3 regions of the Streptomyces sp. NPDC028298 genome follow, and region 2 is predicted to be linked to each of the others. Evidence: riboswitches for the same ligand, from Rfam matches in the RefSeq annotation. Region 2 holds a riboswitch; each other region holds the start of a gene.

Region 1 (10,566 bases), on a different contig from region 2:
CTGGGCCGGGGAGAGCAGGGCGGGGGTGAGGCCCGGGACGGAGGAGGACAGGAGCCAGACGCGGCACATCCATTCGAGCTGGGCCGTGCGGTCGTACGCCTGGTCCAGCGAGGCCCCGTGGGCGATGGTGCCGTGGTTGCGCAGGAGGCAGGCGGTGCGGCCGGCCAGGGCCCGGAGGGTGTTCTCGGCCAGCTCGGGTGTGCCGTAGGCCGCGTAGGGGGCGACGCGGACCGGGCCGCCGAGGGCCGCCGCCATGTAGTGGACGAGCGGGAGTTCGTGGACGAGGAGCGAGACGGCCGTCGCGTGCGGTGCGTGGGTGTGGACGACGGCCCGCGTTCCGGTCGCGCCGTACACCGCGAGGTGCATGGGCAGTTCGCTGGTCGGCCGCAGCGAGCCGAGCACCTGCCGGCCGTCGAGGTCGACGCCGGTGATGTCGTCGGGGGTCAGCCGGTCGTAGGGGACGCCCGTGGGGGTGACCAGGACGGTGTCGCCGACGCGGACCGAGACGTTGCCGGACGTGCCGACGACCAGCCCGTCGGCGACCGTGCGCCGGGCCGTGGAGACCAGGTCGCCCCAGGCGTGCCGGAGGGTGTCCCGCGGGTCCGCCGGGGGCGGCTCGCCGGGCCCGCCCGTCGTCCGCCGGTGCTCGTGTCCGTCGCGTGCGTCCCGGTGCCGCTCAGTCATGACGCGATCCTGCCAGGCATGGCCTCTCGCGCACCGCGTGCGGGCGGGCTCCAGGACGTATACGACCCGCCAAGAGCCCACGGTTGTATGTGATTTGAGTCACATCATGTCGTCGGATCGCAGACGTCGCGCCGGTCGGACATTTGCCGCGGATCACACCCCGTGGTCGACCCGCTACGACCCCGCACCGGCCCGGAGGACCCTCACCGGGCGACCCCTTCGAGCCGTCCAGGGGTGTGATGACGGCTACAGCCTGGGCGTGACGGGGATCTCGTCATCTAAACCCCCCTCAGTTCGAGCCGCGAACCCGAGGCGCGGACCCCAAGCGGAGCACGGAATTCCGAATCCGTTCGAACCTGCCGAACCGTTCCTCCACACAAGCGGAATGGGGATCCACCGTTCAGGACACCACCCGGTCCGGCCCAGTTCATCTTCCGTTCACCCAGGTTGCCTACGGTCCACCTGCCACTGACGTCCAACAGAAGCCTGGGTAAATGGAACACATCACGCTCCTCCTCGGAATCGTGATCGTCACCGCTCTCGTGTTCGATTTCACGAACGGTTTCCACGACACCGCCAACGCGATGGCCACCACCATCTCGACCGGCGCACTCAAGCCCAAGGTCGCGGTGGCCATGTCCGCCGCCCTCAACCTTGTCGGCGCCTTCCTCTCCGTCGAGGTCGCCAACACGATCTCCAAGGGCCTCGTCGACGAGACAGGCATCCGGCCAGAGGTGATCTTCGCCGCGCTCGTCGGCGCGATCCTCTGGAATCTGGTGACGTGGCTCGTCGGACTCCCGTCCAGCTCCTCGCACGCCCTCATGGGCGGCCTGGTCGGCGCCACCATCGCCTCCGCCGGTACCGGCGCCGTGCACGGTGACGTCCTGGTCGGCAAGGTGCTTCTGCCCGCCGTCGCCGCCCCGATCGTCGCCGGTCTGGCCGCCATGCTCGCGACCCGGCTGTCGTACAAGCTGAGCGGTGGCGCCGACACCAAGGCCACCAAGAAGGGCTACCGCGCCGGCCAGATCGCCTCCGCGGGCCTGGTCTCGCTGGCCCACGGCACCAACGACGCGCAGAAGACGATGGGCATCATCACCCTGGCCCTGGTCGCCGGTGGCGCCGTCGCTCCCGACTCCGACCCGCCGGTCTGGGTCATCCTCTCCGCCGGTCTCGCCATCGCGCTCGGCACCTACCTCGGCGGCTGGCGCATCATCCGCACGATGGGCCGGGGCCTGACCGACCTTCAGCCGCAGCAGGGCTTCGCCGCCCAGACCAGCGCGGCGACGGTCATCCTGGCCTCCTCGCACATCGGCTTCTCCCTCTCCACCACGCACTCGGTCTCCGGTTCCGTGATGGGCGCCGGTCTCGGCCGCAAGGGCGGTGTGGTCCGCTGGTCCACCGCCACCCGCATGGTCGTGGCCTGGGTCCTCACGCTGCCCGCCGCCGCCCTGGTCGGCGCGCTCGCCGAATGGGTGACCGGTTTCGGCGCCTGGGGCACCACGCTGGTCGCGGTCTTCCTGGTCGGTTCCAGCTTCGCGATCTGGCGCCGCTCGCGCCGCGAGGTCGTCGACCACAACAACGTGAACGACACCGAGGAGCCCGCCGGTGTGGTGACGCAGGCCATCGCCGCGGTCACCCCGCCCCCGGCCGGCACCGTGGCCGAAGGCCTCACGGCCACCATCCCGGCTCCGGCCGAGCCCACGGCGAACCCGTCGGCGCCGTCCCGAGTGGCCTGAGAACCGAAGGAAGAAACAGCATGAGCATCGACTGGTCAGCCCTCGGATCCGTGTTCGGGGTCAGCCTCGGAGTGACCGTGGCCCTCGTCGCCCTCTTCACCCTCGGCGTCGCCGGCCTCTCCAAGAAGGAGTCCGCCCAGGGCGGTTCCGCGGTCGCGGCGGCCACCGGCGCGTACGTCTGCTTCGCGGCCTGCGCCGCGGCGGTGGCGTACGGCATCTCCCTGATCATCACCAAGTAGCCCGGCGACGGCCCGGAACCGGGCCGAGCCGAGCGGTACCGCGCGTGGGGTGCGGGACGGATCACCGTCCCGCACCCCACGCGTATGTGGGCCTGCGCACACTGTCCCTCCGCAGGTCAACAGCCAGTTGACGGCCGTTCTCGCCCCGTGGTGGACTGCCGGAGCCAAGTACGGCGGCATGAGAGGAAGCCGGTGCGAATCCGGCGCGGTCCCGCCACTGTCATCGGGGAAGAAACTCCCCGGGAGCCAGGAACTCTCACCGCCGGTCTCGTCGAACCAGGGCGTGGACACCCTGAGTGAGGACATATCGCCATGCGCGGCTGCCCGTTGCCCGTTTCGCTGAGTACGAGGGTTCCGCTCCACCCCACGGCCGGCTGACCCCGTGCGTGCCGATCGCGTCTTCGCGTACGGCGCCGCCGCAGGCCTTCTCGGCGACCTGTTGCTCGGCGATCCCCGCCGAGGGCATCCGGTCGCCGCTTTCGGGCGGGCCGCCGCGACCGTCGAACGGACACTGTGGCGCGACCACCGCGGGTGGGGCGCGCTGCACACGGCCGTCTGCGTCGGCGGCGCCACCGGACTGGCCGCGCTGGCGAGTCGTACCGTACGCCGCTCCCCCGCCGCCTCCGTCGCCCTGACCGCCGCCGCCACCTGGGCCGTCGTCGGAGGCACCTCACTCGGCCGCGAGGCGCGGACGATCGGCGGCGCGCTCGCGGCCGGTGACCTCGGCGCGGCCCGGGAGCGGCTGCCGCACCTGTGCGGACGCGATCCGCAGGCGCTGGACGCCGACGGCGTCGCGCGCGCGGTCGTCGAGTCCGTCGCCGAGAACACCTCCGACGCCGTCGTGGGCGCCCTGGTCTGGGGGGCCGTCGGTGGTGTGCCCGGACTCGTCGCCTTCCGCGCCGTGAACACGCTCGACGCCATGGTCGGACACAGTTCCCCCCGCCACCGGCGCTACGGCTGGGCCTCCGCCCGGCTCGACGACCTGGCCGGCTGGCCGGGAGCCCGGCTGACCGCCGTCCTCGCGGCCGTGGCCGGACCCGACCCGCGCGGAGCCCTGCGGGCCTGGCGCGCGGACGCCCGCAAGCATCCGAGCCCCAACGCCGGGCCCGTGGAGGCCTCGTTCGCGGGCACGCTCGGCGTGCGGCTCGGCGGCACCCTCTCGTACGGCGGACGGGTCGAGCACCGGCCCGTGCTCAACGGCGCGGGGCGCGCCGTCCACGTCCACGACATCGAACGGGCCGTACGGCTCTCCCGGCGCGTCGGCTGGCTCGCGCTCGGCGTGAGCGCCGCCGGGCGGGTTCTGCTCACCGGGGCCGGACGGGTTCCGTTCACCAGGAAGGGGCGCACCGCATGAGCGGCGGACTGCTGATCGCCGGGACCACCTCGGACGCGGGCAAGAGCGTCGTGACCGCCGGGATCTGCCGGTGGCTGGCGCGCCAGGGTGTCAAGGTCGCGCCCTTCAAGGCCCAGAACATGTCGCTGAACTCGTTCGTGACGCGCGAGGGCGCCGAGATCGGGCGGGCGCAGGCCATGCAGGCGCAGGCCGCCCGTGTGGAGCCGACCGCGCTGATGAATCCGGTGCTGCTGAAACCGGGCAGCGACCGCAGCAGTCAGGTCGTCCTGATGGGCAGGCCGGTCGGCGAGATGAGCGCCCGCGGCTTCTTCGGGACGACAGGGTCCGCGACGGGCCCCGCGCCGGGCGCCGCGGCGCCCGGGGACCGGCTGCGCGGGGGGCGCCAGGAAGCACTCCTCGCCACCGTCCTCGACTGTCTGACGCAGTTGCGGGGCACGTATGACGCGGTGATCTGTGAAGGGGCCGGCAGCCCGGCCGAGATCAATCTGCGGCGCACCGACATCGTGAACATGGGGGTGGCGCGGAACGCGGGGCTTCCCGTGCTCGTCGTCGGCGACATCGACCGGGGCGGGGTGTTCGCCTCGTTCTTCGGGACCGTCGCGCTGCTGTCGCCCGAGGACCAGGCGCTCGTCGCCGGATTCCTCGTCAACAAGTTCCGCGGTGACGTGAGCCTGCTGGAGCCGGGGCTCGACATGCTGCACGGCCTGACCGGGCGGCGCACCTACGGCGTGCTGCCCTTCCAGCACGGGCTCGGCATCGACGAGGAGGACGGGCTGCGGGTCTCGCTGCGCGGCGCCGTCCGCGAGTCCGCCGTCGCCGCCCCCGTCGGCGAGGACGTCCTGCGGGTCGCCGTCTGCGCGATCCCGCTGATGTCCAACTTCACCGACGTGGACGCGCTGGCCGCCGAACCCGGCGTCGTCGTGCGGTTCGTGGACCGGGCCGAGGAGCTGGCCGACGCGGACCTGGTCGTCGTCCCCGGCACCCGGGGCACGGTCAACGCGCTCCGGTGGCTGCGCGAGCGCGGCCTCGCGGACGCCATCGCGCGCCGGGCCGCCGAGGGGCGGCCCGTCCTCGGCGTCTGCGGCGGCTACCAGCTCCTCGGCGAGCACATCGAGGACGAGGTCGAGTCGCGCGCCGGCCGGGTCGAGGGGCTCGGACTCCTGCCCGTACGCGTGCGGTTCGCGCGGGAGAAGACGCTGGCGCGGCCGGTCGGCGAGGCCCTCGGCGAACCCGTCGAGGGGTACGAGATCCACCACGGCGTCGCCGAGGTCAGCGGCGGCACGCCGTTCATGTCCGACGGCCACGGACAGGGTCTGGACGGGTGCCGGGTCGGCTCCGTCTGGGGCACGCACTGGCACGGCTCCCTGGAGTCGGACGGATTCCGGCGGGCCTTCCTGCGCGAGGTGGCCGCCGCCGCGGGCCGCCGCTTCGTGCCGGCCCCCGACACGTCGTTCGCGGCGCTGCGCGAGGAGCAGCTCGACCGGCTCGGCGACCTGATCGAGGAACACGCGGACACGGACGCGCTGTGGCGGCTCATCGAGTCCGGCGCGCCGCAAGGACTGCCCTTCATCCCACCGGGAGCACCCGCATGAGCACAGTGTTGTTGTTGTCGACCGCCGACACGGACCTGCTGGCGGCCCGTGCCAGTGGCGCCGCCTACCGGATCGGCAACCCGACCCGGGTGGACGTCACCGGCGAACTCCCCGCGCTCGTCGAGGGCGCGGACCTGGCCGTCGTGCGGCTGCTCGGCGGCAAGCGGGCCTGGGAGGACGGGCTGGCCTTCCTGAAGGCGTCCGGGATCCCGACCGTGCTGCTGGGCGGCGAGTCCGTCCCGGACGCCGAGCTGATGGCCGAGTCGTCGGCGCCCGCGGGCGTGGTCGCCGAGGCGCTGCGCTATCTCGTCGAGGGCGGTCCGGCCAACCTCGGCGAGCTGGCCCGGTTCCTCTCCGACACCGTGCTGCTGACGGGCGAGGGCTTCGAGGAGCCGTACCGGACGGCCGAGTTCGGCGTCCACGGCGAGTTCGCGTACGTCGAGGGCCGGCCGACGGTCGGCGTGCTGTTCTACCGGGCGCACGAGCTGTCCGGGAACACCGCGTTCGTGGACACGCTGTGCGAGGCGATCGAGGCGCGCGGCGCCAACGCCCTTCCCGTGTACTGCGGTTCGCTGCGCGGGGCCGACCCGGGCCTGTACGAGATCCTCGGCCGGGCCGACGCGCTCGTCGCCACCGTCCTGGCCGCCGGCGGCACGCACGCCTCGCAGGCGTCGGCGGGCGGCGACGAGGAGGCCTGGGACATCGGGGCGCTCGCCGACCTCGACGTCCCGGTGCTCCAGGGCCTCTGCCTGACCTCGTCGAAGAGCGCCTGGGACGCCTCGGACGCCGCCCTGTCCCCGATGGACGCGGCGATGCAGGTCGCCATCCCGGAGTTCGACGGCCGTCTGATCACCGTGCCGTTCTCCTTCAAGGAGCAGGGCCCCGACGACGTCCCGGTGTACGTCGCCGACCCCGAGCGGGCCGCCCGCGTCGCCGGGATCGCCCTGCGGCACGCGCGGTTGAAGCACAAGCCGAACGGCGAGAAGAAGCTCGGGATCGTCTTCACCGCCTACCCGACCAAGCACTCGCGCGTCGGCAACGCGGTCGGCCTCGACACCCCCGCCTCGGCTGTACGGGTCCTCGACGCCCTCCGCGACGCGGGCTACGCCCTCACCCAGTACCCGGACAACGGCGACGAGTTGATCCACCGGCTGATCGCGGCCGGCGGCCACGACGTCGAGTGGCTGACCGAGGAGCAGCTCGCCGCCGCCCCGGCACGGGTGCCGCTCGCCGACTACCGGGCCTGGTTCGACACCCTCGACCCGGCGCTGCGCGAGGGCATGCTGGAGGCCTGGGGCGAGCCGCCGGGCTCCCTCTACGTCGACGGCGACGACATCGTGCTCGCCTGCCTGGAGTTCGGGAACGTCGTCGTGATGATCCAGCCGCCGCGCGGCTTCGGCGAGAACCCGATCGCGATCTACCACGACCCCGACATGCCGCCGTCGCACCACTACATGGCCGCCTACCGCTGGCTGGAGAACAGTTTCGGCGCGGACGCGGTCGTGCACATGGGCAAGCACGGCACGATGGAGTGGCTGCCGGGCAAGGGGCTCGGGCTCAGCGGCGGCTGCGCGCCCGACGCCGTGCTCGGCGAACTCCCCCTGGTCTACCCGTTCATCGTCAACGACCCCGGTGAGGGAACCCAGGCCAAGCGGCGGGGGCACGCCACCGTCGTCGACCACCTCGTGCCGCCGATGGCCCGCGCCGACACCTACGGCGACCTCGCGAAGCTGGAGCAGCTCCTCGACGAGTACGCGCTGGTCTCCGACCTGGACCCGACGAAGGCCCCGGCGGTCCGCGCGCAGATCTGGACGCTGGTCAAGGCGGCCGAGCTCCACCACGACCTGCATGTCGACGAGCAGCCGGACGACGGCGACTTCGACGAGTTCGTGATGCACATCGACGGCTATCTGTGCGAGATCAAGGACGTGCAGATCCGCGACGGTCTGCACATCCTGGGCGGCGGCCCGGAGGCCGAACCGCGGGTGAACCTCGTGCTCGCGGTGCTGCGCGCCTCGCAGGTGTGGGGCGGCGCGGCGAACGCGCTGCCCGGTCTGCGCGCGGCGCTCGCGGAGCATTTCGGCCTGGTGGAGAAGGAGCTGCTGGCCGAGCCGGGTGCCCCGGTGAAGGTGCCGGTGGAGCTGAGCGACCTCGTCGCGGGCCCGAACCGTACGGCGGCCGACGCGATCGACCTGCTGGAGCAGCTCTGCCGCCGCGCGGCGCTCGGCATGGAGGAGCGCGGCTGGGACACGGCGGCCGTCCCGGCGCTCGTGCGCGAGGTCCTCGGTACCGAACTCCCGGACGCCGTCGCGGTGCTGGAGTTCGCCTGCCGCGAGGTCGTGCCGCGGCTGGCCCGGACGACGGACGAGATCGGGCACATCCTCAAGGCCCTGGACGGCGGTTACGTCCCGGCGGGTCCGTCGGGCTCGCCGACCCGCGGGCTCGTCAACGTCCTGCCGACCGGTCGCAACTTCTACTCGGTCGACCCCAAGGCCATTCCCTCCCGGCTGAGCTGGGAGGTCGGCCAGTCCCTCGCGGACTCGCTCGTGCAGCGCTACCTCCAGGACACCGGCGACTACCCGACGTCCGTCGGACTGACGGTGTGGGGCACGTCCGCCATGCGCACCCAGGGCGACGACATCGCGGAGATCCTCGCGCTGCTCGGCTGCCGCCCGGTGTGGGACGACGCCTCGCGGCGGGTCACGGGCTTCGAGATCGTGCCGCTCGACGAGCTCGGCCGCCCCCGTATCGACGTCACGGTCCGCATCTCCGGGTTCTTCCGGGACGCGTTCCCGCACGTGGTCGGGCTCCTGGACGACGCGGTACGGGCGGTCGCCGAGCTGGACGAGCCCGCCGAGCGGAACTTCGTGCGCAGGCACGCCGACGAGGACACCGCCGAGCACGGCGACCGGCGGCGCGCGACCGCCCGTATCTTCGGCTCCAAGCCGGGCGCGTACGGCGCCGGTCTGCTGCCGCTGATCGACGCCCGCAACTGGCGGTCGGACGCCGACCTCGCCGAGGTGTACGCCGTCTGGGGCGGCTACGCCTACGGGCGCGGGCTCGACGGGCGGGCCGCGCGCGGGGACATGGAGACGGCGTTCCGGCGGATCGCGGTGGCGGCGAAGAACGTCGACACCCGCGAGCACGACCTCGTCGACGCCGACGACTACTTCCAGTACCACGGCGGCATGGTCGCGATGGTCCGCCACCTCACCGGGGCCTCCCCCGAGGCGTACGTCGGCGACTCGGCCGTCCCCGACCAGGTGAAGACCCGCACGCTGGGCGAGGAGACCCACCGGGTCTTCCGGGCCCGGGTGGTCAACCCGCGCTGGATGGCCGCGATGCGCCGGCACGGCTACAAGGGCGCCTTCGAGATGGCGGCGACCGTGGACTACCTGTTCGGCTACGACGCCACCGCCGGGGTCGTGGACGACTGGATGTACGAGAAGCTCAGCGCGGAGTACGTCTTCGACGCGGAGAACCGGGACTTCATGAAGAAGTCCAACCCCTGGGCGCTGCGCGGGATCACCGAACGGCTGCTGGAGGCCGCCGACCGGGGTCTGTGGGCCGAGCCGGACGCGGACACGCTGGAGCGGCTGCGCGCCACCTATCTGGAGCTCGAAGGCGACTTGGAGGGCGACGACCAGTGAGTACCCCGTTCCCGTTCACGGCCGTGGTCGGCCAGGACGACCTGCGGCTCGCGCTGCTGCTGAACGCCGTCTCCCCGGCGGTGGGCGGTGTGCTGGTGCGCGGCGAGAAGGGCACCGCCAAGTCGACGGCGGTGCGCGCCCTCTCGGCGCTGCTGCCGGAGGTGGCCGTCGTGCCCGGTTGCCGGTTCTCCTGCGACCCGGCCGCCGCCGACCCGGCCTGCCCGGACGGGCCGCACGAGGCGGCGACCGGCGCGCAGCGCCCGGCCCGGATGGTCGAGTTGCCCGTCGGCGCCTCCGAGGACCGGCTGGTGGGCGCCCTGGACATCGAGCGGGCGCTCGCGGAGGGCGTGAAGGCCTTCGAGCCGGGCCTGCTGGCCGACGCCCACCGCGGGATCCTGTACGTGGACGAGGTCAACCTGCTCCACGACCATCTGGTCGACCTGCTGCTGGACGCGGCCGCGATGGGCGCCTCGTACGTGGAACGCGAGGGTGTCTCCGTACGGCACGCGGCGCGGTTCCTGCTGGTGGGGACGATGAACCCCGAAGAGGGCGAGCTGCGGCCGCAGTTGCTCGACCGGTTCGGGCTGACCGTCGAGGTGGCCGCCTCGCGCGAACCCGATCAGCGGGTCGAGGTCGTGCGGCGCAGGCTCGCCCACGACGACGACCCGGCCGGCTTCGCCGCGCGCTGGGCCGAGGAGGAGGCCGCCGTGCGGGCGCGGATCGTGGCGGCCCGCGCGCTGCTGCCCTCCGTGCGGCTCGGGGACGGGCCGCTGCGCCAGATCGCGGCGACCTGCGCCGCCTTCGAGGTGGACGGCATGCGCGCCGACATCGTGATGGCAAGGACCGCGACCGCGCTCGCCGCGTGGGCGGGACGGACCGAGGTGATCGCCGAGGACGTGCGGCAGGCGGCGCTGCTCGCGCTGCCGCACCGGCGGCGCCGCAATCCCTTCGACGCGCCCGGCCTCGACGAGGACAAGCTCGACGAGACGCTGGAGGAGTTCGGCGGCTCGGACGGGGACTCCTCGGGTGAGGGCCCCTCCGACGACGACCCGGACCCGGACCCGGACGGGCCCGGCGGGGGCGGGCAGCCGCCCCAGGACGGTCCGGACGACGGCACCCCCGCCGGTGACGTCCCGGCGCAGGGCGAGCCCTCGGACGAGGGGAAGGCACCGGCCGGACAGGGCGGCGAGCGCTCCCCCGTACGGGCCGCCGAACCCTTTCGCACGAAGATGCTGAGCGTGCCGGGGCTCGGCGAGGGCGCGGCCGGGCGGCGCTCGCGGGCGCGGACCGAGCACGGCCGCACGACCGGGG
Region 2 (10,566 bases):
TCCTCGTCCTCGGCGGTCTCGTCCTGTGGTGGCGGCGACAGCGCGGGAACCGGACCGCGCGGCTGCTGCTGCTGCCCGACCGGGCCGCGAAGAAGGGGGTCCGGCGCACGCGCAGTTGGCATGCCACCACGGGACTGTGGCTCGCGCTCGGTCTGCTGGTCCTCTCTGCGACCGGTCTGACCTGGTCCCGTTTCGCCGGCGCCCACTTCGGTGAGGCCCTGGACGCGCTGCGCTCCGGCACGCCCGGTGTGTCCACGACGCTGTCCGGCACGTCCGCGGGCGCGGCCGGCGGTCACCACGCCGGCCATCTCGGCTCCCACACGGCCGAGACGGTCGATCCGGAAGCCGTCGACGGAGTCCTCGAAACGGCCCGACGCGACGGCCTGGACGGCCCGGTGGAGATCGGCGTCCCGCAGGACACCACCACCGCGTGGACGGTTTCACAGACCCGCAACCTGTGGCCGGTCGGACGCGACAGCGTCGCCGTCGACGCCTCCACCGACAAGGTGGTCGACCGGGTGGACTTCGCCGACTGGCCGGTGCTGTCCAAGCTGACCCGCTGGGGCATCAACGCGCACATGGGCACCCTGTTCGGCCTCGTCAACCAGATCCTGCTGGCTGTCCTGGCCGTCGGCCTGACCTGCGTCATCCTCTGGGGCTACCGCATGTGGTGGCAGCGCCGCCCCACCCGCGCCGACCGCAGGGCTCCCCTCGGCGCTCCGCCGGCCCGTGGCGCCTGGCGCGGAATGCCCATCTGGGCGCTCGCCGTCGGCGTCGTGGTGGTGGTCGCTGTCGGCTGGGCGCTGCCCCTGTTCGGCATCCCCCTGGCCGGGTTCCTCGTCGCCGACCTCGTCATCGGAACGGTCCGCCGCCGCGCCACGCCGACCGCACCCACACCGTCCGGCAACTGACCCTGACCCTGACCCTGACTCTGGTGCTGGTGCTGGTGCTGGTGCTGGTGTTGCTGCGGGTGCCGGTGCTGATATGAGATGAGTCACCGTCAGTCCCGTGAGGTGCGCTCCGATGCGCCCCCGTACCCCCTGACGACGATCGGATTCCGGGTGCGAGGATGGGCGCGTCATGACTGTCGGAGGGTGGTGCCGCACACTGCGGGCCGGTGTATTCGCCGTCGCCTGCGTGCTGTTGGCTGCCCTCGGGCACGTGACGATGTCCGGCTCCGACGTCCCGGGCTGGAGCATGGCGGCCGGTGCCGCGGGTACGGGGGCGGCCGGCTGGTTCCTGGCCGGCCGTGAGCGCGGGCGCGCGCTGATCGTCACGGTCGTGGTCGCCGCACAGGCGCTGCTCCACGAGACGTTCTCCCTGGCGCAGACAGTGATGCCCGGGCCGGAGTCCGGCCCGGGCCTCCGGTCGGCGGACGCGGCCGACACGGCCGCGATGAACATGGACTCCATGGACATGGGCGCCATGAGCCACATGGCGTCCGACATGAGTGGCGCGACGACCGCCGACAGCATGGCCCACATGGGAGCGGGCGCCACCTTCGGCATGCTCGCCGCCCACGTCCTCGCGGCCGTTCTGTGCGGAATCTGGCTGGCGTACGGCGAGCGCGCCGTCTTCAGTCTCCTGCGGGCCGCGGCGGCCCGGCTGGCCGCTCCGCTGCGGATGCTGCTGGCGCTGCCCGCACCGAGCGGCCGCCCCGTCCGGCGGCGGCGTCGCCCTGAGCGCCGGACGGCACTCGCCCGCCTCCTTCTCTGCTACTCCGTCACGTCTCGAGGTCCGCCCGTGGGTGCCGCTGCCGTCTGAGGCAGCCGGATCCACCGGGGCCCACCCGCTCCCGACCGCCGCGATCCCGCGCGGCGGACCACTCCGAAGCCGCACACCACCGCGTGCGAACGGACGAGCGGGCCGTGGGCTCCGTGCATCGCCGTACCCACCGTGGACGGCGCACCCCCATGTGCCGGAGAGCCCGTTCTCTGATGAGACGTGGCCCCGGATGACCTCGAGAAGGACATCGCGTGATCACTTCTGTCATGCCCTCTCCCCGCGCGGAGCGCCGCGCCGTCGCAGACGCTTCCGCCACCGCTTGGGCGCTGGCGGCCCGCAACGGCGACGCCTACGCGGCCGAGCGTTTCGTCCGCGCGTTGCACGGCGACGTCCTGCGTTACGTCGCCCACCTCAGCGGAGATCCCCAGACCGCACAGGACCTGACGCAGGACACCTTCGTACGAGCCCTGGACAGCCTGCCGCGCTTCGAGGGGCGTGCGTCGGCGCGCACCTGGCTGATGACGATCGCCCGCCGAACGGTGGCCGACAGCTTCCGACGGGCCGCGGCCCGTCCCCGGGTGGCCCACACCCACGACTGGCAGTCGGCCCTGGAGGGCACTCAGTCCCGCGGCCTGCCGGGCTTCGACGACGGCGTCGCGCTCCTGGACCTGCTGGAGGCGCTGCCCGACGAACGCCGTGAGGCGTTCGTGCTGACCCAGATCGTCGGGCTGCCCTACGAAGACGCGGCCCGCTTCATCGGCTGCCCCATCGGCACCGTCCGCTCCCGGGTGTGCCGGGCCCGGGCCACGCTGGAACGCCTGCTGCTCGAAGCCGACAGCCAGGCCGTGGCAGCCGGATGACGTGCCGTAAGGGCCCAGTTTGCTCTTGCTGTTATGGTGCACCTGCATATCATTCGCAATAACGTCGGAGGACGTTGGACATGGCGGTTTACACGCTCCCGGAGCTTCCGTACGACTACGCGGCGCTCGAACCGGTCATCAACCCGCAGATCGTCGAGCTGCACCACGACAAGCACCACGCCGCGTACGTCAAGGGCGCGAACGACACCCTGGAACAGCTCGCGGAGGCCCGCGACAAGGAGCAGTGGGGCTCGATCAACGGCCTGGAGAAGAACCTGGCCTTCCACCTCTCCGGGCACATCCTGCACAGCATCTACTGGCACAACATGACCGGCGACGGCGGCGGCGAGCCCCTCGCGGCGGACGGAGTCGGTGACCTCGCGGACGCCATCACCGAGTCCTTCGGCTCCTTCGCGGGCTTCAAGACCCAGCTCACCAAGGCCTCCGCGACCACGCAGGGTTCGGGCTGGGGCGTCCTCGCGTACGAGCCGCTCAGCGGCCGCCTGATCGTCGAGCAGGTCTACGACCACCAGGGCAACGTCGGCCAGGGCTCGACGCCGATCCTCGTCTTCGACGCCTGGGAGCACGCCTTCTACCTCCAGTACAAGAACCAGAAGGTCGACTTCATCGACGCGATGTGGGCCGTCGTCAACTGGCAGGACGTGGCACGGCGTTACGCCGCCGCCAAGGAGCGAGGCGACAGCCTGCTGCTCGCGCCGTGAGCGCGGCGGGCGGGTCGTGACGCGGTGAGCGTCCCCACGTCCACGTCCGCACAGACGTCCTGCTCGTGATCGTCTTCTCGACCATCACCCGCAGGCGGTACAACCGAGGGCTCCCGCATGGACGTTGACATGCGGGAGCCCTTCTGCTGACGGTCCGGAGCGCTCCGCGTCCAGTTCGCGCGATGACCGGTGCGAGAGGCCACTCGGGCGCGGAAAGCGCAACTTCGACAGGGCCCGCAGCGGCAGCTACCTTCACCTGGTCCTCGGCGATCGCCCACGGTCGCGCAGGAGTTCCTTCAGGCTGGGCCACCCCGCGACGGGGCGAGTGGTCACGCCCCTACGAGCCCTCGCCCCCGTGCGCAAGCCGCCGAACCGGCCCCACGCCAGCCCCCCGACCAGGGAGACACGCATGCCCCGACTCGCGCTGTACACCTTCGGCGTCCTGAAGTCGCCTCTCGCCGATCCCGCACCTCTCACCCGCGAGTTCTACGACGTCGGTGAGGCCGTCTACCGGAAGATCGGCCGGCACCCCGGGTACCTCGCGCGCGCAGAGGCGGCGGGCGGTGACCGGGGCATGCTCTTCGAGGCGGACTGGGGTGCGTGGGGCGAGTTCGCCGTACCGGCCTGGTACGACAAGGGCCGTACGGTGGAGACCACCGCCGTGGCCGCGACGCTCTCCCTCTGGACCGACCTGGGCTCCGCCTTCGAGGCCGTGTACACCGGTCTGCATCGTGAGGCGCTGAACCGGCGCTACGACTGGTTCGAGAGGACGGGATTCCCGAACTACGTGTGCTGGTGGACCGCCGACGACGTGACACCCACCTGGCGGGACGGGGTGTCCAGGCTGGAGCACCTCCACGACCACGGCTCCGTGCCGCATGCCTTCACCTTCCACCACCCGTTCGCCCCGGACGGAACTCCGGCCAGGATCAACGGCATCGGGCCGAAGGGCGGCCAAGTGAGCTGACAAGGGAGCCTGAACGGCCGGGTGTTGGCTATCGAATGCCGTGAAGCTCCACAAGCACCCTCGACGGATTGACGGAGTCGACCCCTAGGCCGCTTGTGCCTCCCGCTTCGGGGAGCCGGTCGTCGTCTGCCCGGCACGCTGACGGCGTAGCGCCCAGCGAACCGCGGGCGGTGCTGCCAGACCTGTCAGCGCGAACATGGCTCCCACGACGTACCAGCCGGGGCGCCCCCAGGTGATGCACAGCGAGATGAGCAACGCCGGCCCAAGACCCTCGGCCAGGCCCATGCCCAGACCGAACACGCCCAGGTACTGGCCGGTGGCGTGCCGCGGGGCGAGGGCGAAGGACACCTCGAAGGCGGCGGCGGAATGCCAGAGTTCGCCGACGGTGTGGATCACCACTGCGGTGAGGAGCACGCTCGCGGCGGCCCACCCCGGGATGCCGGCGGACAGGGAGATCAGTGAGCAGGAGACGAGGAAGGCGACGCCCGCACGGCGGTAGGCGTGTCCGCCGGCGGTGGGGGAGTCGACGTTGCGGCTGGCGCGCACCTGGAGCGCCACGACCATGAGGGTGCCGGTGAGCATGGTCCCCGAGATGAGCCAGTGCGGGGCTGTGGTGGCGCCGACCAGCCAGAGAGGGATGGCCACGGTGAGGACTTTGAACTGGACGGCCATGATGCCGTCGAGTGCGGTGAGCAGCAGGTAGGGGTGGTCTCTGAGGGCGATCCAGCGGGGACCGCCGGTGGCGGCGAGGGGGGTGACCGGCGGCAGCGCGACGAGCAGCGCCGCGGAGACCGCGAAGGCGATCGCGTTGCCGATGACCATGAGCTGATAGGCCGTGAGCGTGGCGGCCTGGACGGCCAGCCCCGCTCCCACGGCACCGAGGGAGACGCCGACGTTCGTCACGGCGCGGAGATAGGCGCGGAACTCCTGCGGCCGGTTCCCTCCGTAGTGCCTGATGAGGGGACCGTGGGCGGCTTTCCCGGCCGCTTTGGCTCCGGCGGCCGTGGTGATCGCGAGAAGGAACGACCAGAAGCCGTCCACCAGCACGAAGCCGGCCGTGGCCAGTGCCTGCACCACCAGGGTGGCGATGTAGACGCCGCGTGCTCCGTATCGGTCCGCCAGATGACCGACCGCGACACCCAGGGCGAGGGCGGCAAGTCCGGCCGCGCCGAGTCCGAGTCCCACCTGACCGGCCGGGAGACGAACCGCCTCCGTGAAGTACAGAACCCCGGCGGTCAGGTACAGGCCGCTGCCGACGGTGTAGACGAAGTTCGAGGCGGCGAGGACGCGTTGTGGTCCGGTGCTCGGCAGTAGACGGGGCATGGCGGGGCTCCCTGTCGCGAACAGGCGGTAAGGACTCCGACAGCTTGTTGCATATTACGTGCAAGTGCAAGCGATTGGCGTTACGGAGCGGCACGTGAGGGGGTGAGTCCTGTCGTATCCATGGCATCGGTCGGTGCTGGGCGCACGGTCGGACACCAGGTGACTTGGTGAGAGCCGGCGCGGTCTCGACCCGGGGCCGGGGGAGGAGGCGGTGTGGCTGCTTCCTCCCCCGGCCGATGGGGCCTCTGGCTAGCGGGCGGAGAGTTCCTCGCGAACCTCGCGGGCGGCGGCGACCAGGTTCTCCAGAGAGGCGCGGGTCTCCGGCCAACCGCGGGTCTTCAGGCCGCAGTCGGGGTTGACCCACAACCGCTCGGCGGGAATGGCCTCGAGGCCGGTCCGCAGGAGCGCGGCGGCCTCCTGGGCACTGGGTACGCGCGGCGAGTGGATGTCGTACACGCCGGGCCCGGCCTCACGCGGATAGCCGTGCGCGGCGAGCTCGCGCGCGACCTGCATGTGCGAGCGGGCGGCTTCGAGGCTGATGACGTCGGCGTCGAGGTCGTCGATGGCCTGGACGATGTCCCCGAACTCGGCGTAGCACATGTGGGTGTGGATCTGGGTGTCCGGCCGTACGCCTCCGGTGGTCAGCCGGAACGCCTCGGTCGCCCACGCGAGGTACGCCGGGCGGTCGGCGGCCCGCAAGGGCAGCGTCTCGCGCAGGGCGGGCTCGTCCACCTGGATCACCGAAGTCCCGGCCGTCTCCAGGTCGTCGACCTCGTCCCGCAGGGCGAGGGCGACCTGCCGGGCGGTGTCGCCGAGGGGCTGGTCGTCGCGGACGAAGGACCAGGCGAGCATGGTGACCGGGCCGGTGAGCATGCCCTTCACCGGCCGGGAGGTGAGCGACTGGGCGTACGTCGTCCAGCGCACGGTCATCGGTCCGGGGCGGGAGATGTCCCCGGCCAGGATCGGCGGACGGACGTAGCGCGTTCCGTAGGACTGCACCCAACCGTGCCGCGTGGCCAGGTATCCCGTCATCTGCTCGGCGAAGTACTGGACCATGTCGTTGCGTTCGGGCTCGCCGTGCACCAGGACGTCCAGGCCGGTCTTCTCCTGGAAGGCGATGACCTCCTGGATCTCTGCCCGGATGCGCTCCTCGTAGCCTGCCGCGTCGATGCGTCCCGTCCGCAGGTCGGCGCGGGCGGTGCGCAGTTCGCCGGTCTGCGGGAAGGATCCGATCGTGGTGGTCGGCAGCAGGGGAAGGCCGAGACGGGCTCGCTGAGCCGGTGCCCGCCGGGCATAGGGCTGTGAGCGGCGGCCGTCGGCGTCCGTGACGGCCCTGATGCGGGCCCGGACGGCGGGGTCGTGTGTGATCGGTGAGTTCACGCGCGAGGCCAAGTCGGCGCGGTTCGCGGCGAGTTCGCCCGCGATCGCGTCGGTGCCGAGGCGCAGGCCCTGGGCGAGGGTGGCGATCTCGGTGGTCTTCTGGCGGGCGAAGGCGAGCCAGCGCAGGATCTGGGGGTCGATGTCCTGCTCGGCGGTCGTGTCGAGCGGGACATGGAGGAGGGAACACGACGCCGACACGTCGACCTGGTCGGCGAGACCCAGCAGGGTGCCGAGGGTGGCGAGGGACTTGGCCAGGTCGTTGATCCAGATGTTGCGGCCGTTCACGACACCCGCGATGAGTCGCTTGCCGGGCAGACCGCCCACGGCCGCGAGGGCCTCGAGGTTGGCCGCCGCGGCGTCGGTGAAGTCCAGGGCCAGCCCGTCGACGGGGGCCTTGGCCAGCACCGGCAGGGCCTCGCCGAGCCGGTCGAAGTATGAGGCGACCAGGAGTTTGGGCCGGTCGGTCAGGCTGCCGAGCGCGCGGTAGGCGTGGGCGGCGGCGTCCAGTTCGGCCCGGGTGCGGTCCTGGACGAGGGCGGGCTCGTCCAACTGGACCCACTCGGCTCCGGCGGCGCGCAGGTCGGCGAGGACCTCGGCGTACACAGGCAGCAGGCGGTCCAGCAGCGTGAGCGGTTCGAAGTCCGCGGGCACGCCCGGGGCGGGTTTGGCGAGCAGCAGGTAGGTGACCGGCCCGACCAGGATCGGACGGGCGTCCAGTCCGAGGGCGAGCGCTTCCTTCAGGTGGGCGACCTGCCGGGTGGAGTCGGCCGTGAAGACCGTGTCAGGGCCCAACTCGGGCACCAGATAGTGGTAGTTGGTGTCGAACCACTTGGTCATCTCCAGCGGTGCGACATCCTGCGTACCGCGCGCCATGGCGAAGTAGCCCTCCAGGGCGTCCGCCTCCAGGGCGGCCCGGTGGCGGGCGGGGATCGCGCCGACCATGACGGTGGTGTCGAGGACGTGGTCGTAGTACGAGAAGTCGCCGGTCGGGACCTCGGCGACACCGGTTTCGGTGAGCCGGCGCCAGTTCGCGGCGCGGAGGTCGGCGGCGGCGCGGTGGAGGGCGTCGGCGGTGAAGCGGCCCTTCCAGTAGCCCTCGATCGCCTTCTTCAGTTCCCGGTCGGGTCCCTGGCGGGGGTAGCCGTACACGGTGGCCCGTGCTGCCGCGGTCGCGGACTTCGCTGTCACGGAAATCTCCTTCGCGAGATATCTCCCTGGGATCCCGGTGACGGGACGTGAGCGCGAAGGGGTGACGGACCGGGCGGAACCGACCTCGCGCGGCACGGCGCGATCTTCCGTCCGACATGTACGCCGACCCGCCCACGAGGTCACCGGGACATCCGCGCACGAGTCCTTTCGCGCGCGGGCAACGGGCAGGTCTTCGGACTCACGGGCACGTCTCCTCGTACACCCTTCGTACGAGCGATACGAGACACCTACTGGCCGTCGCTTCCCAGGCCCGGTTCGTCGGACCCAGTGCGTATGACGGCGGTCGTTCCCGCTCACCGCTGCGGGGCAGTCCCGGATTCCCACCGGGTTCCCTCTTACGACGCATCCCGCCTGGCGGACGGGGCGAACCAGCTGCACCGCCCACCCTAGGGCAATCCGCCCGCGCGGCCGACCCCGTCCGGCATTCGGATGGTGACGGGGACACGGGCGCGGTGACGACGGGAAGCGCCGCCCCCACGCTTCCCGTCGCCCTCCCCCCCCCCGTGAGGCGTCCGCCGACTCCCTCTGTCGGCAGTGCGGTCCGGCCCTCGGCCGGGTCGCGGCAGGATGTTCAGGCTGTCGCCTGGCCGTAGGTGTGGAATCCCCGTCCGGTCTTCCGGCCCAGCAGTCCCGCCTCGACCATGCGCTGGAGCAGCGGGGGCGGGGCGTAGAGGGGTTCCCTGAACTCGTCGTAGAGCGATTCCGCGATCGAGGCGACGGTGTCCAGGCCGATCAGGTCCGCGAGCCTGAGCGGGCCCATCGGGTGGGCGCAGCCCAGCTCCATGCCGGTGTCGATGTCGGCCGCGGTGGCGAAGCCCGACTCCGCCATCCGGACGGCCGCCAGTACGTACGGGATCAGCAGGGCGTTGACGACGAAGCCGGCCCGGTCCCGTGAGCGGATCACCGTCTTGCCGAGCGTGCCCGTGGCGAAGTCCTCCACCGCGGTCACGGTCTCCGGCGAGGTGTGCAGCGAGGCCACGATCTCCATCAGCGGCAGCACCGGCACCGGGTTGAAGAAGTGCAGTCCCACCACGCGGTCGGCACGGCTCGTGGCCATCCCGAGCCGCATCACCGGCAAGGAGGAGGTGTTCGTCGCGAACACCGCACCCGGATCCTCGACGGTCTTGTCGAGGGCGGCGAACACCTCGGTCTTGGCGTCGGCGTTCTCGATGACCGCCTCGACGACGAGCTGCCGGTCGGCCAGGTCGTCCAGAGTGCCCGTGAAGACGATGCGGGCGAGGGCGTCCCGCGCTGCCTGTGGCTCCAACTTGCCTCGGCGTACGGCCCGTTCGAGGGAGGTGGCCACTCGTTCGCGGGCTGCGCGGGCGGCTGTCGCGTCGGCTTCGCAGACCACCGTGTCCAGTCCGGCCCGCGCGCAGACCTCGGCGATGCCCGCGCCCATCCGGCCGCCCCCGACCACGCCCACGCGCCGGAAGCCGGCGCTCACGATCGGAGCTCCGCGTGCCGCACGAGGTGCCCGGAGTAGGCGTCCGGGGTGAAGAAGAGAGGCAACTCGCCGCTGAGAGCGGTGCGTTCGAAGAGTCCGCGCACCGCGTCGAGGTCCGCCCACGGGTACTCGGATCCGAGCGCGACGAGTTCCTCGTCGAGGATGTCGAGCACGCCCAGCCGGTCGATCACCCGGTGTCGCAGCCACTGCCAGATCTGCACGCGGGCGATCTCGGCGGTCGCCGCGTCCTCCATGAGGCCGTACAGGGCGACCGCTCCCTGACCGCGCATCCAGGCGGCGAAGTACCGCAACGCGACAGCGATGTTGGTGCGCACGCCCTCCGGCGTGGGCGGTCCGGTGATCCGGCGCACCGACAGCAGGTCCGCGGCCCGGACGTCCACGTCGTCCCGCGTCCGGTCGGTCTGGTCGGGCCGGTCCCCCAGGACACCGTCGAACACCTCACGGCACACCGGGACGAGCCCGGGATGGGCGACCCAGGACCCGTCGAACCCGTCCTCCGCCTCGCGCTCCTTGTCCAGCCGTACCGTGGCGAGCGCCGCCTCGTGGGTGGCCGGGTCCTTGCTCGGCACCTGGGCCGCCATGCCGCCGATGGCGTGGGCGCCGCGCTTGTGACAGGTGCGCACGAGCAGTTCGGTGTACGCCCGCAGGAAAGGCGCGGTCATGGTGACCTTCGCCCGGTCGGGGAGGAGGAAGTCGGTGCGATGCCCGAGGGTCTTGATCAGGCTGAACAGGTAGTCCCAACGTCCCGCGTTGAGGCCGGAGCTGTGCTCGCGCAGCTCGTAGAGGATCTCCTCCATCTCGAAGGCCGCGGTGATCGTCTCGATGAGGACCGTGGCCCGGATCGTGCCCCGGGGGATGCCCAGCAGTTCCTGCGCGGTGAGGAAGACGTCGTTCCACAGCCGTGCCTCGTAC
Region 3 (10,566 bases), on a different contig from region 2:
ATGCCGCAACCAGGTGGCGAAGGCGTCGGCTGTGCGTGGCGCGGGTTCGGCATTGCAGACGGCTCCCAGGGTGGCCATCCGTTTCCTGCCGTGTTTCTCCCCGATGGAGCACGGTGGGCAGGTCCTGCGCTGGCTCGGCCGGCCAATGCTGGAGCAATCGCTCCACGATGCCCACCCGTAAGGCGGTTCGACGGTGCCTCCCGAGGCCGTATCCACAGCGCGCGTCCTCTGGACGCGAACGGACTGCCCGGGGGGCCGCCGCCCGGTCCCCCGGCAGTGCGGAATGGCGTGAGCGTTCGCATCGTTCGCAGCCCCGGTGACGGACGCCGGATCGGCTCCCGTCAGGTAGAGGACGCGCGCAGCGCCGCGTACTGGGTGGCGGGTGGCTGGGCTCAGATCCAGGTGTCGAGCCACATTCTGGTGTGCCAGTCGGCGTACGGGATCGTCTGTCCGGTGTAGACCGGGAAGAAGTAGATGAAGTTCCAGGCGATGAGCAGGACCAGCAGGCCCGCGGCCACCGCGCCTCGTATGCGGCGCCCCTGAGTCGCTCCCGCAGGACCCAACAGGGCTCCCAGCATCATCGTCACGGCCAGGCACAGGTAGGGCACGAAGACGACCGCGTAGAAGGAGAAGATCGTGCGGTCCTGGTAGAGGAACCAGGGCAGATAGCCGGCACCTACCGCACAGAGGATCGCGCCGGAGCGCCAGTCACGGCGCAGCGCCCATCGGTAGAGCAGGTACACGAGTGCGCAGCACGCCAACCACCACAGGAGCGGTGTTCCCAGGGCGAGGATTGCCTGTGCGCAGCCGGCCGTCGCGTGGCAGCCGTCCTGCCCGGGTGCCGGCGACTGGTAGTGGAACAGCACAGGGCGACCGAGGACCGGCCAACTCCAGGGGTTCGACTGGTACTTGTGGGGAGTACTCAGTCCCACATTGAACTGGTAGACGGCGTGCTCGTAGTGCCACAGGCTGCGCAACGGTGCCGGGATCCACGACCAGGTGCCACCCCGGGCGTCCGCCCAGTGGCGTGCGTAGCCGTTGTCGGACAGGAACCAGCCGGTCCATGCCGTCAGGTACGTCAGGACAGCGACCGGGGCGAGGGACAGCACCGACCAGCCGAGGTCCTTACGCAGCGCCGCGCGGTAGGGGCGGTGCGCTCCTGCCACGCGGCGAGCGCCGACATCCCACAGCAGGGTGAGGATCACGAAGAAGGCGAGGAAGTACAGGCCGTTCCATTTGGTCGAGGCCGCCAGGCCCAGGCACAGGCCTGCGGCAAGCCGCCAGGGTCGCGCTCCCGTCCCGGCACGGTCGCCGGTGTGTCCGTCCGGGCGCACCCGGCCGTCCTCGTCGACCGGCAGAGCTGCCGCGAGCCGGGCCCGCGAGCTGTCGCGGTCGATGAGCAGGCAGCCGAACGCGGCCAGTACGAAGAACATGACGACGAGGTCCAGCAGCGCGGTGCGGCTCATCACGTAGTGCAGACCGTCCACGGCCATCAGCGCTCCGGCCAGGCAGCCCATCAGGGTCGAACGGAACAGGCGGCGTCCTATTCGGCACAGCATCAGCACCGACAGCGTGCCAAGGAGCGCCGTCATGAAACGCCAGCCGAAGGGGGTGAGGCCGAAGATCCACTCGCCGAGGGCGATGACCCATTTGCCCGTCGGCGGGTGCGCGACGAAGGACCCGGTGTCGGAGAGCGGGATCACCTGCGGACCGGCGAGGATCTGCGGGTCGGAGATCTTGCTGCTGGGCCAGGTGCCCTCGTAGCCGAACCGCAGCATCGACCAGGCGTCCTTGGCGTAATACGTCTCGTCGAACATGACCGCCCGCGGGCTGCCCAGGCGCCAAAAACGCGGCAGCCCGGCCAGGAGCGCCACCAGCAGCGGCCCGCCCCACTGCGACCAGCGCGCCAGCCGGCGCCCCGCTGCCGGGGAGAACCCGAGCGTGCGCCAAAGCCATGACCCGGGTTCGGGAAACGGCACGACCAGGCGCTCGCGCACGGACACAGACGGACGCCCGACGTGCCCGAAGTCCCGCAGCCGCCGCTCCCAGGAGGCCGGCCGGCCATTCACCCCCTCCCCTGACTCGTCGACCAACACGGGCGTTTTCTCATGGATCACTGGTGAGCCTTCTCATGTGGAGGACAGGACGAGCGGGAGCAACTGCCCGGCAATCGGTGGTCGGTGGTCGTCACGCCGGCTCAGGCCGGCCCTCGCTGACCGCGACTGCCTGAACCCGGACAAGACGCAGTCTGGAGGAGGTTGAGGCCGACACCGGCTCGAGCGTTGAAGAACGGTGCGTTATCTGCCCCCTCTTGCGGCCAAGGCGGAACGGGCACACGACGGAGCAGGCAGGAGACGGCGCCGGACCGACGTGGCAAAGGACAGAACAAGCCCGCCGCGCCCTCACGTTGGACACGAAATTCACCTACCAGGAGCGATCTGAGTCCCCGCAGGTTCCGCGTTTCCCGAACCGGTAACCCACTTCGGCGCAAACCGTGCCGGGCAGGAGCTGTCCATTGACAGGGAAGCCGGTCGCCGTCGCGTCGCCGACCTGCAGCGACCACGTTGGGTGTCACTGGTGCGAGAGGCGTCGGCCGTCTACCTGATCCGGGCCGAGGCGTGCGCGACGAAGTGTTGAGGAATGTCCGCGCCTCAGCCGACCTCGTCCGCAGTTCTTCGCGCTCTGTTGCGCGGTGAAGCGCGCCGATCATCCCGATGGTCTGCTCCGCCTGTGCATGCAGGTCGTCATCGGGTACGAGCAGGCGCAGTCGGTGAACAGCTTGGAAGGCCTGACCACGGATCCGCAAAGCTTCCGTTCTGGCCGCCACGTGCGCCGGACCGTCACGTTCCTCGTCCTGACGGTGCCACCAGTCGTGCCGGCTCCGTATCAATTCGTTGGTCGCTGCGGTGAAGGACAGAACGGCGCTGCTCCGACGTCCTCGCCACCGCCTGCGACCGGCCCGTTGCCTCGGTGCAGACAGGCGACCTCGAGGCGCACCTGCGCAAGGCCCAATCTCCATAGAAACGGGGCACACCAGGGTTCGGTGGCAGGTCATCCGCCGACGCCCCGGGGCGAACGGCGAGGGACACCTGAGACTCGACACGGTTCGGGACTCCCTGCGACCAGAATCTGCACCTCCGCGTCTCCGTACGCACAATCATTGAGTAGTTGACACGAACGCGCAGCACGCCGGAAGCTCAACAGCCCTGAGGAAGCAACAGGTCAGCCGCCTCGGACAGGCTGCAAGCCGGGCCCGCTACCCTCAGGTCCGCGCCCTGTGTACGGTGCCAACTATCCCGCTTTTGTGCCAACTGAAAAGCTTCGTCACATCGCGTCAGCGCCGCACGCGGGGCATCCCCAGCCCGATCCACGAGATGATCTCCCGCTGGATCTCGTTGTTGCCGCCGCCGAAGGTGAAGATCACGGCCGAGCGGTAGCCGCGTTCGAGTTCGCCGTGCAGGACGGCGCCGGCCGAGCCCTCCTTGAGGACACCGGGAGCCGCCACGATCTCCATCAGCCAGGCGTACGCGTCCCGGCGCGCCTCGGAGCCGTACACCTTGACGGCGGAGGCGTCCTGCGGGGTGAGCGTGCCCTCCTGGACGGCGTTCACCATGCGCCAGTTGAGGAGTTTCATGGCGTCCAGCCGGGTGTGCGTGCGCGCGAGGAGGCGGCGCACCCACGGGAGGTCGACGACGCGGCGGCCGTCGGCGAGCTTGGTCTCCATCGCCCAGCGCTGGACGTCGTGCAGGGCGCGGATGGCCATGGTGCCGTGTGCCGCGAGGGTGACGCGCTCGTGGTTGAGCTGGTTGGTGATCAGCCGCCAGCCCTTGTTCTCCTCGCCGACCCGGCGCGTGGCGGGGACGCGGATGTTCTCGTAGTAGCTGGCCGTGGTGTCGTGCGAGGCGAGCGTGTTGATCAGGGTGCAGGAGTAGCCGGGGTCGGAGGTCGGGACGAGGAGCATGGTGATGCCCTTGTGCGGCGGGGCGTCCGGGTCGGTGCGGACCGCGAGCCACACCCAGTCGGCCGTGTCGCCGTTGGTCGTCCAGATCTTCTGGCCGTCGACCGTGTAGTGGCCGCTCTCCTCGTCGCCCTCCCGCACGGCCCGGGTCCGGAGCGCGGCCAGGTCGGTCCCGGCACCGGGCTCGCTGTAGCCGATCGCGAAGTCGATCTCACCGGCCAGGATCTTCGGCAGGAAGTACGACTTCTGCTCCTCCGTTCCGAACCGCATGATCGTCGGCCCCACCGTGTTGAGCGCCATCAGTGGCAACGGCACCCCGGCCTGGGCGGCCTCGTCGAAGAAGATGAACTGCTCCATCGGGCTCAGGCCCCGCCCGCCGTACTCCTTGGGCCAGCCGACCCCGAGCCAGCCGTCGGTGCCGAGGCGTCGGATCGTCTCGCGGTAGAAGCGCTTCTGCGCCGCGGGATCGCCGTAGCGGGCGTAGGCGTTGTCCGGCACCAACTCGGCGAAGTAGAGACGAAGTTCGGTCCGCAACCGCTGCTGCTCCGGCGTGTATTCGAGATGCACGGCGCCTCCTGCTCCCCGAGCCCGACCTGACGGCGCACACCGTAGAACGTGTTCCAGAAATTGGGAATGCCGATGACGCGGACGGCTACGGGGAGATGACCTGCCGAGGGTGTGGGGTGCAGGCGTCGGGGCGAGGCGTGGGATGCGGGTGTGGCTGCGGGGTGCGCACGAGGGGGCGGTGTCCGGTCTCCCGGGCACCGCCCCCTCGTGCGGGCCGGTTTCCCGGCCCTCGCGCAACAGCGTGGCTCGTACGTCCCCTGTCGCCGTCAGTGGCAGGGGAACCCGAGCAGGTGCCGGGCGTCGTGGACCCACTCGTGGACGTTCTCGCCGGAGACGAGGGAGGTGGCGCCCTGTTCGGCACCGACGAAGTAGAGCAGGACCAGCATGAGGATGCCGAAGAACGCCGCCCAGGGGACGATCGCGCCGATCGGCAGCTTGGCGGGAACGGCGGTGGGCGTGGCGGTCGGCTGGACGACGGACTGCGCCATGGGCAGAACCTCCTGGGGAACTCGCGTCCCGTCTCGGTGGTGCACAGGACGACAGCCACGGGTCTGACTTGCCCGCGTCTGTCACCCCTGGCCGGAGTGACATGTGCCGGGCTTACAGTGGCGCGACCGTGCCGGATTTCCACCGGGCTTCCGTCGAACCGTCGTCAATATCCATGTGACCGTACCGCGAAGCAGTCGGCCCGGCCAAGGGCGCACACCCCGGCGCTCCGTGCGCCCTGCGGTTCGTGGAGCATGACGGTGGGACAGTAACGTGCCTGATGGGCCCGGGGATTCCGCCTCTGTCCACGGGTACGCCGCACGATCCGCACCACACGACGGACGGAGCGGGCTGGACCATGGCACACGGTCCGAGCCCGCGACACATGAGAGTGAAGGCATGACCAGCCGAGTGATCTTGATCTCCGCGGCGATCAGCGAGGCGCTGCGCGAGGCCCGCTTCGACGACGGGAGTCCGGTGGACGCCTCGGGCCTGCGGGCGGCACGCGCGGCCGCCGACGCGGGCGCCGTTCCGGCGGGCGGACGCCTGTGGGTCTCCCCCACCGCGCGATGCCGGCAGACCGCCGAGGCACTCGGACTCGAAGGCGCCGCCGAGACACCGGAGTTGGCCCCGCTCGACGTGGGCCGCTGGCGCGGGGCGACGCTGACCGAGGTGAGCGCGAAGGAGCCGGAGGCGGTGGCACGCTGGCTCGCCGATCCGACGGCGGCGCCGCACGACGGCGAGTCTGTGGTGGCGTTCTGCGACCGGGTGACGGAACGCCTGGACACGGCGGCCGGTTTCGACGGCCGCACCGTCGCCGTGGTGGAGCCCGAGGTCGTACGGGCGCTGGTGGTACGGGTGTTGGGGGCGCCGGAGCATGCGTTCTGGCGTGTGGACGTGCCGCCGCTCACCGTGACGGAGTTGAGCGGGCGCGCCGGACGCTGGAACCTCCGCGCCGGACGCCCGCTCGTCGGGCCTGCCTGATCCGGGTGGGCCGGGTCTGCGCTGCTCCGGGCGACGATCCGGGGCCGCCCGACGTGGGCCCGCGAGGCCTCACCGTAACGTGGCGATGAAGTCCGTGCAGGAGCGCGCGCATTCGCGGCATTTCCGCGCGGCGGCCTCCGACCCCGGACACGCGTCGAAGGCTTCGGCGCACTCCAGGCAGACGTCCCGGCACCACTCCAGCCGGGCGCGGAGCTCCCGGTCGCTGAGCCCCGGATGACGGGACAGCACATGGCAGGTCGCCTCGCAGACCTCCGCGCACAGGATGCCCGACCGCCGCGCGGCCTCCTGCTGCTTGGGCCCGTCGGGATCCATGAGGCTCGCGCGCAGCGTGGAGGTCCTGGCGCATTCGGCGCAGGCCCGGGCGCACTCGAAGCGGTCCTCCAGGTACCGGAAGAGCTCCTGCTGTGATGGCGTCGTCGTCACAACAGGCGGGTAGCCGGAGGGAGTCGGTTCAAACAGCGCGAGGCCACGCGCTCAGGCGCCGGCCGCCTCCCGGGAGATCTGCTCGAACTGAGCCCCCATGGCCTCGGAGAGAGCCTGCGCCGCCGACAACGGGCGGACCATCACGGTGAATTCGTCGATGCGGCCCTCCTCGTCGAAGTGCAGGAAGTCGCAGCCGTTGATCTCCTTGTCGCCCACCTTGGCCGTGAAGACGAGCGCGTGGTCGCGGCCGTCGGCACCGGCGATCTCACGGACGTAGCGGAAGTCGCTGAAGACACGCCAGACGCCCCGCAGGATGGCGGCGGTGATCGGCTTGCCCGGGTACGGCTTGAAGGCGACGGGGCTGGTGAACACGACGTCGTCGGCCAGCAGCTCCTCGACCGCGTCGAGGTCTCCGGCCTCCACGGCCTTGCGGAAGGAGTTCATTGCGCCCGCCTCTCATACTCAATTAGTTGATTAGGTGTGGATAAGATTAGTCCTGTGAGTGCGGGGCGTCTAGCCTTGCCGGATGGCATTGCGCAACGCGGTACTGGCCTCGCTCCTGGAGGGTGAGGCGTCGGGGTACGACCTGGCCAAGGGCTTCGACGCCTCGGTGGCCAACTTCTGGATGGCGACCCCGCAGCAGCTCTACCGGGAACTCGACCGGATGGAGTCCGAGGGGCTGATCGAGGCCCGGGTCGTCCAGCAGGAGCGCCGGCCCAACAAGCGGCTCTTCTCGCTGACCACGACCGGCCTCGAAGCGCTCGCTTCCTTCACCTCGGCACCCGCGAAGCCGACCGCGATCCGCGACGAGCTGATGGTCAAGGTGTACGCCCTCGACATGGGGGACGCCGACGCCGTCCGCGCGGCGATCGCCGAACGGCTGGAGTGGTCGCGCGCCAAACTGGCGCACTACGAACGGATCGGCGCCCGCCTGCTCGACGGGCGCACCGAGGACGCGTACCTGGCCGAGGCGGAGCGCGTGGGCCCGTATCTCACACTCCTGGGAGGGCGCGCCTTCGAGCAGGCGATCATCGACTGGGCGGAGCGGGCGCTGAGGATCCTGGAACAGCGGGCGACGCGGGCCCGCTGAAGGCGCCCTGTTCGCACCAACCTGGTCTTGACCCAAGTCGATCACGGTTCGTAGCGGTTCCTGTCCCTTCACATCACTTCGAGCCGGTTTCATGTGAGCCTGGTCTGGTCCGTTCGCGTTCGGTCCGGTGCTGAGGAGGGCGATCGTGGTGCGTGCGCTCGGTGTCGCTGTCGTGGGGTTCGGCTGGATGGGGCGGGTGCACACACAGGCGTACGCGCGCGTTCTCCACCACTTCCCCGAACTCGCCCTGCGCCCCGAACCGATCGTCGTCGCCGACGAGGCGCCCGGCCGCGCCGAGGAGGCCGCCGCACGGTACGGCTTCGCGAGCGCTGTCCGGGACTGGCGGGAGATCGCCACCGATCCGCGCGTCGAGGCCGTGAGCATCACCGCGCCGAACTTCCTGCACCGTGACATCGGTGTGGCCATGGCCGCGGCCGGCAAGCACATCTGGATCGAGAAGCCGGTGGGACTGACCGCCGACGACGCCCGGGCGGTGTCGGAGGCGATGACCGAGGCCGGGGTGCGGGGCACCGTCGGTTTCAACTACCGGGGCGCACCGGCAGTCGTGGCGGCGCGCGAGCTGATCGCCTCCGGGGACATCGGCGAGGTGACGCACGTACGCGTCCGCCTCTTCAGCGACTACGCGGCCCATCCCGAGGGCGCGCTGACGTGGCGCTACGAGCGGGAGCGGGGCGGCAGCGGCGTCCTCGGCGACCTGGCCTCGCACGGCGTGGACCTGGCGCGTTTCCTGGTGGGCGAGATCGAGGCGCTGGCGGCGGACACCGCCGTCTTCGTACCGCTGCGGCCCCGGCCGGCCGGCGCGACCGCGGGCCACACGCGCGCGGCGGGCGGCGAGCCGGCCCCCGTGGAGAACGAGGACTACGTCAACTGCCTGCTGCGCTTCGCCTGCGGCGCGCGCGGCGTCCTGGAGGCGTGCCGTGTCTCGGTGGGCGAACAGAACGCCTACGGGTTCGAGATCCACGGCACCAAGGGCGCGGTCTTCTGGGACTTCCGCCGCATGGGCGAACTCGGCGTCAGCCGGGGCACGACGTACCAGGACCAGCCGGTCAGCACCGTGTACGTCGGTCCGGGCGCCGGGGACTACGCGTCCTTCCAACCGGGCGCGGCGAACAGCATGGGCTACGACGACCTCAAGGTCATCGAGGCGCACGCCTTCCTGCGCTCCATCGCCGACGACAAGCCGTACGGGGCCACGCCGGCCGACGCGGTCAGCAGCGCGACGGCGCTGGACGCGATGGCCCGCTCGGCGGGGTCGGGGGCGTGGGTGACGCTGGAGGCATAGCCCTCTGGACCTGCCACCTGGCGCTGTCGAGTCAGGCGCGAGTCCCGTAGAGACCCGCCACCTGGCGCTGTCGGGCCAGGCGCGAGTCCCGTAGAGACCCGCTGCCCGTCGGCTCCAGAATCAGGTCACCAGGGCGTAGACCGCCAACCCCAGGATGCAGAGGGCGAAGGCCAGGAGGACACCGCAGGTGAGACGGAACCGGAACCTGCTCCAGTACTCCGCCCGCCGACCGTCGGCCGTATCGGTACGCCAGACCGAGGGGATGTCGACGCGCCCTTCGGCGATTGCCGTCGCGGCCCGTCGTACATCCCGGGGGTGGTACGAGTAGAAGGTCGGCGCCGCCCCGTACGTGCCCCGGCTCTCCCCGCCGTACCGGCGGACGCGGACATCCATACGCCCAGCCGCACCCGGCAGCCACTCGTCACGCACCGGCCACAGCGCGGCGACCTCGCGACTGTCCAGCCAGGGCTCCTCCTCCTGCTCCGACTCGGGCACTCCCGGATCCGGCGTTCGCGGCATACGTCCCCCTCGATGCGGAAAGCACCCAGTACACACCCACCGCCCGGCACGCCGACAGAGCGCCTGCGGCGCCGCAACGCGCGATCGATGCGGCCCTACGGGCCGTGAGCCGTCGCCGCGAAACCGCCGCCACGCCCACCGACGAAACCGCCCCCGACGACGGGCCGACCACCGCCCGCCCCTGCCGCGGCCCGATCTCAAGCCGCCGCGTGCTTCTGAGGCTTCCATCCCTTCTCGGTCGTGACCAGCACGCGCTGCCCGGCGAGGCCCCGGTCGGCTGCGATCTCGACCAGGGCGCGGGCGACGTTCGCGAAGGGGAGGGTGGGCAGGCCGGGGACCCTGCCGACCTGGTCGAGAGGCTTGACCGTGGCTGCGGGGACGGCAGGGGCCTCCTTGAGGTTGACCGGGTTGACGATCGTCCAGTTCAGACCAGTTACCGGCAGGTTCTGCTCCGAGAGCGCCTTGTCCTTGAAGATCGCGGCGACGACCGTCTTGTAGACCAGCCGCCCGAGGAACGATGCCTTCGCGGCCGTGTCCCCGACACCGAAAGCGGAGACGAGCACGAACCGCTCGACACCGGCGTCCTGCACGGCGGCGGTGATGACCGGCAGGGTGCGCTGCATCAGGTCGATGGGCTTCTTCGCGCGCAGGGCCACGCCGATGGCGGAGATCACGGCGTCGCCGCCGGCGAAGGCCTTGGCCAGTGCGGCACGGTCATCGAGGGGGCCCCGCACGACGGTCAGCCCTGTCTGCCGCTGTACGGCGTCGGGGTTCCGGACATACGCGACGACCTCGTGCCCCTGGGACAACGCCTCCTTCACGACGTGTGAACCGATGTTGCCGGTGGCACCCAGTACGACGATCTTCATGATTCTCCTCCTCCAGGGTCCACTCGGACCCTCTTGGACCATTTACTTCGAATTCGAAGCAAAGGGGCGAAGTGCTTCGAATTCGAAGCACTTGAAAACGGTAGCATACTTCGAACTCGAAGCAAGGACGGTGGACCATGGAGCCGACCCCCCGACACGTCGCGGCCTACTTCGCCCTCATGGAGGCCGGAGCCCTACTGCAACAACTGGTCGAGAAGCAGCTGCGCGACGAGGGCAACCTCAGCTACATCCAGTTCCGCGTGCTGGCGCAGCTCGAGGAGGCTCCCGACCGGAGCGTGCGCATGACCGATCTCGCCGACGGCGTCGTCTACAGCCGCAGCGGACT

What was found. A riboswitch is a leader RNA that binds a small molecule or an ion and turns the genes downstream of it on or off. The one in region 2 is predicted to bind cobalamin.
Region 1: another riboswitch for cobalamin. It lies ahead of ACZ4TO_RS08885 (cobalamin biosynthesis protein); the one in region 2 lies ahead of metE (5-methyltetrahydropteroyltriglutamate--homocysteine S-methyltransferase).
Region 3: another riboswitch for cobalamin. It lies ahead of ACZ4TO_RS17875 (CbtB domain-containing protein); the one in region 2 lies ahead of metE (5-methyltetrahydropteroyltriglutamate--homocysteine S-methyltransferase).

What each region holds. Positions count from the first base shown of each region.
Region 1 is NZ_JBVHTL010000002.1:65,228-75,793, forward strand. Features, by position in the region: gene ACZ4TO_RS08870 (class II aldolase/adducin family protein) at 1-684, opposite strand, end outside; gene ACZ4TO_RS08875 (inorganic phosphate transporter) at 1,179-2,420, shown strand; gene ACZ4TO_RS08880 (hypothetical protein) at 2,441-2,659, shown strand; cobalamin riboswitch at 2,794-2,934, shown strand; gene ACZ4TO_RS08885 (cobalamin biosynthesis protein) at 3,042-4,013, shown strand; gene ACZ4TO_RS08890 (cobyric acid synthase) at 4,010-5,605, shown strand; gene cobN (cobaltochelatase subunit CobN) at 5,602-9,255, shown strand; gene ACZ4TO_RS08900 (putative cobaltochelatase) at 9,252-10,566, shown strand, end outside.
Region 2 is NZ_JBVHTL010000008.1:43,692-54,257, reverse strand. Features, by position in the region: gene ACZ4TO_RS30930 (PepSY-associated TM helix domain-containing protein) at 1-911, shown strand, start outside; gene ACZ4TO_RS30925 (hypothetical protein) at 1,081-1,764, shown strand; gene ACZ4TO_RS30920 (sigma-70 family RNA polymerase sigma factor) at 1,977-2,585, shown strand; gene ACZ4TO_RS30915 (superoxide dismutase) at 2,666-3,307, shown strand; gene ACZ4TO_RS30910 (DUF3291 domain-containing protein) at 3,717-4,274, shown strand; gene ACZ4TO_RS30905 (MFS transporter) at 4,359-5,597, opposite strand; gene metE (5-methyltetrahydropteroyltriglutamate--homocysteine S-methyltransferase) at 5,847-8,165, opposite strand; cobalamin riboswitch at 8,345-8,561, opposite strand; gene ACZ4TO_RS30895 (3-hydroxybutyryl-CoA dehydrogenase) at 8,758-9,633, opposite strand; gene aceB (malate synthase A) at 9,630-10,566, opposite strand, start outside.
Region 3 is NZ_JBVHTL010000003.1:611,265-621,830, reverse strand. Features, by position in the region: gene ACZ4TO_RS17890 (DUF6308 family protein) at 1-166, opposite strand, end outside; gene ACZ4TO_RS17885 (dolichyl-phosphate-mannose--protein mannosyltransferase) at 393-2,069, opposite strand; gene ACZ4TO_RS17880 (acyl-CoA dehydrogenase family protein) at 3,335-4,525, opposite strand; gene ACZ4TO_RS17875 (CbtB domain-containing protein) at 4,792-5,013, opposite strand; cobalamin riboswitch at 5,051-5,190, opposite strand; gene ACZ4TO_RS17870 (histidine phosphatase family protein) at 5,411-5,995, shown strand; gene ACZ4TO_RS17865 (four-helix bundle copper-binding protein) at 6,065-6,439, opposite strand; gene ACZ4TO_RS17860 (nuclear transport factor 2 family protein) at 6,491-6,883, opposite strand; gene ACZ4TO_RS17855 (PadR family transcriptional regulator) at 6,966-7,529, shown strand; gene ACZ4TO_RS17850 (Gfo/Idh/MocA family protein) at 7,675-8,832, shown strand; gene ACZ4TO_RS17845 (hypothetical protein) at 8,953-9,351, opposite strand; gene ACZ4TO_RS17840 (NAD(P)-dependent oxidoreductase) at 9,549-10,220, opposite strand; gene ACZ4TO_RS17835 (MarR family winged helix-turn-helix transcriptional regulator) at 10,358-10,566, shown strand, end outside.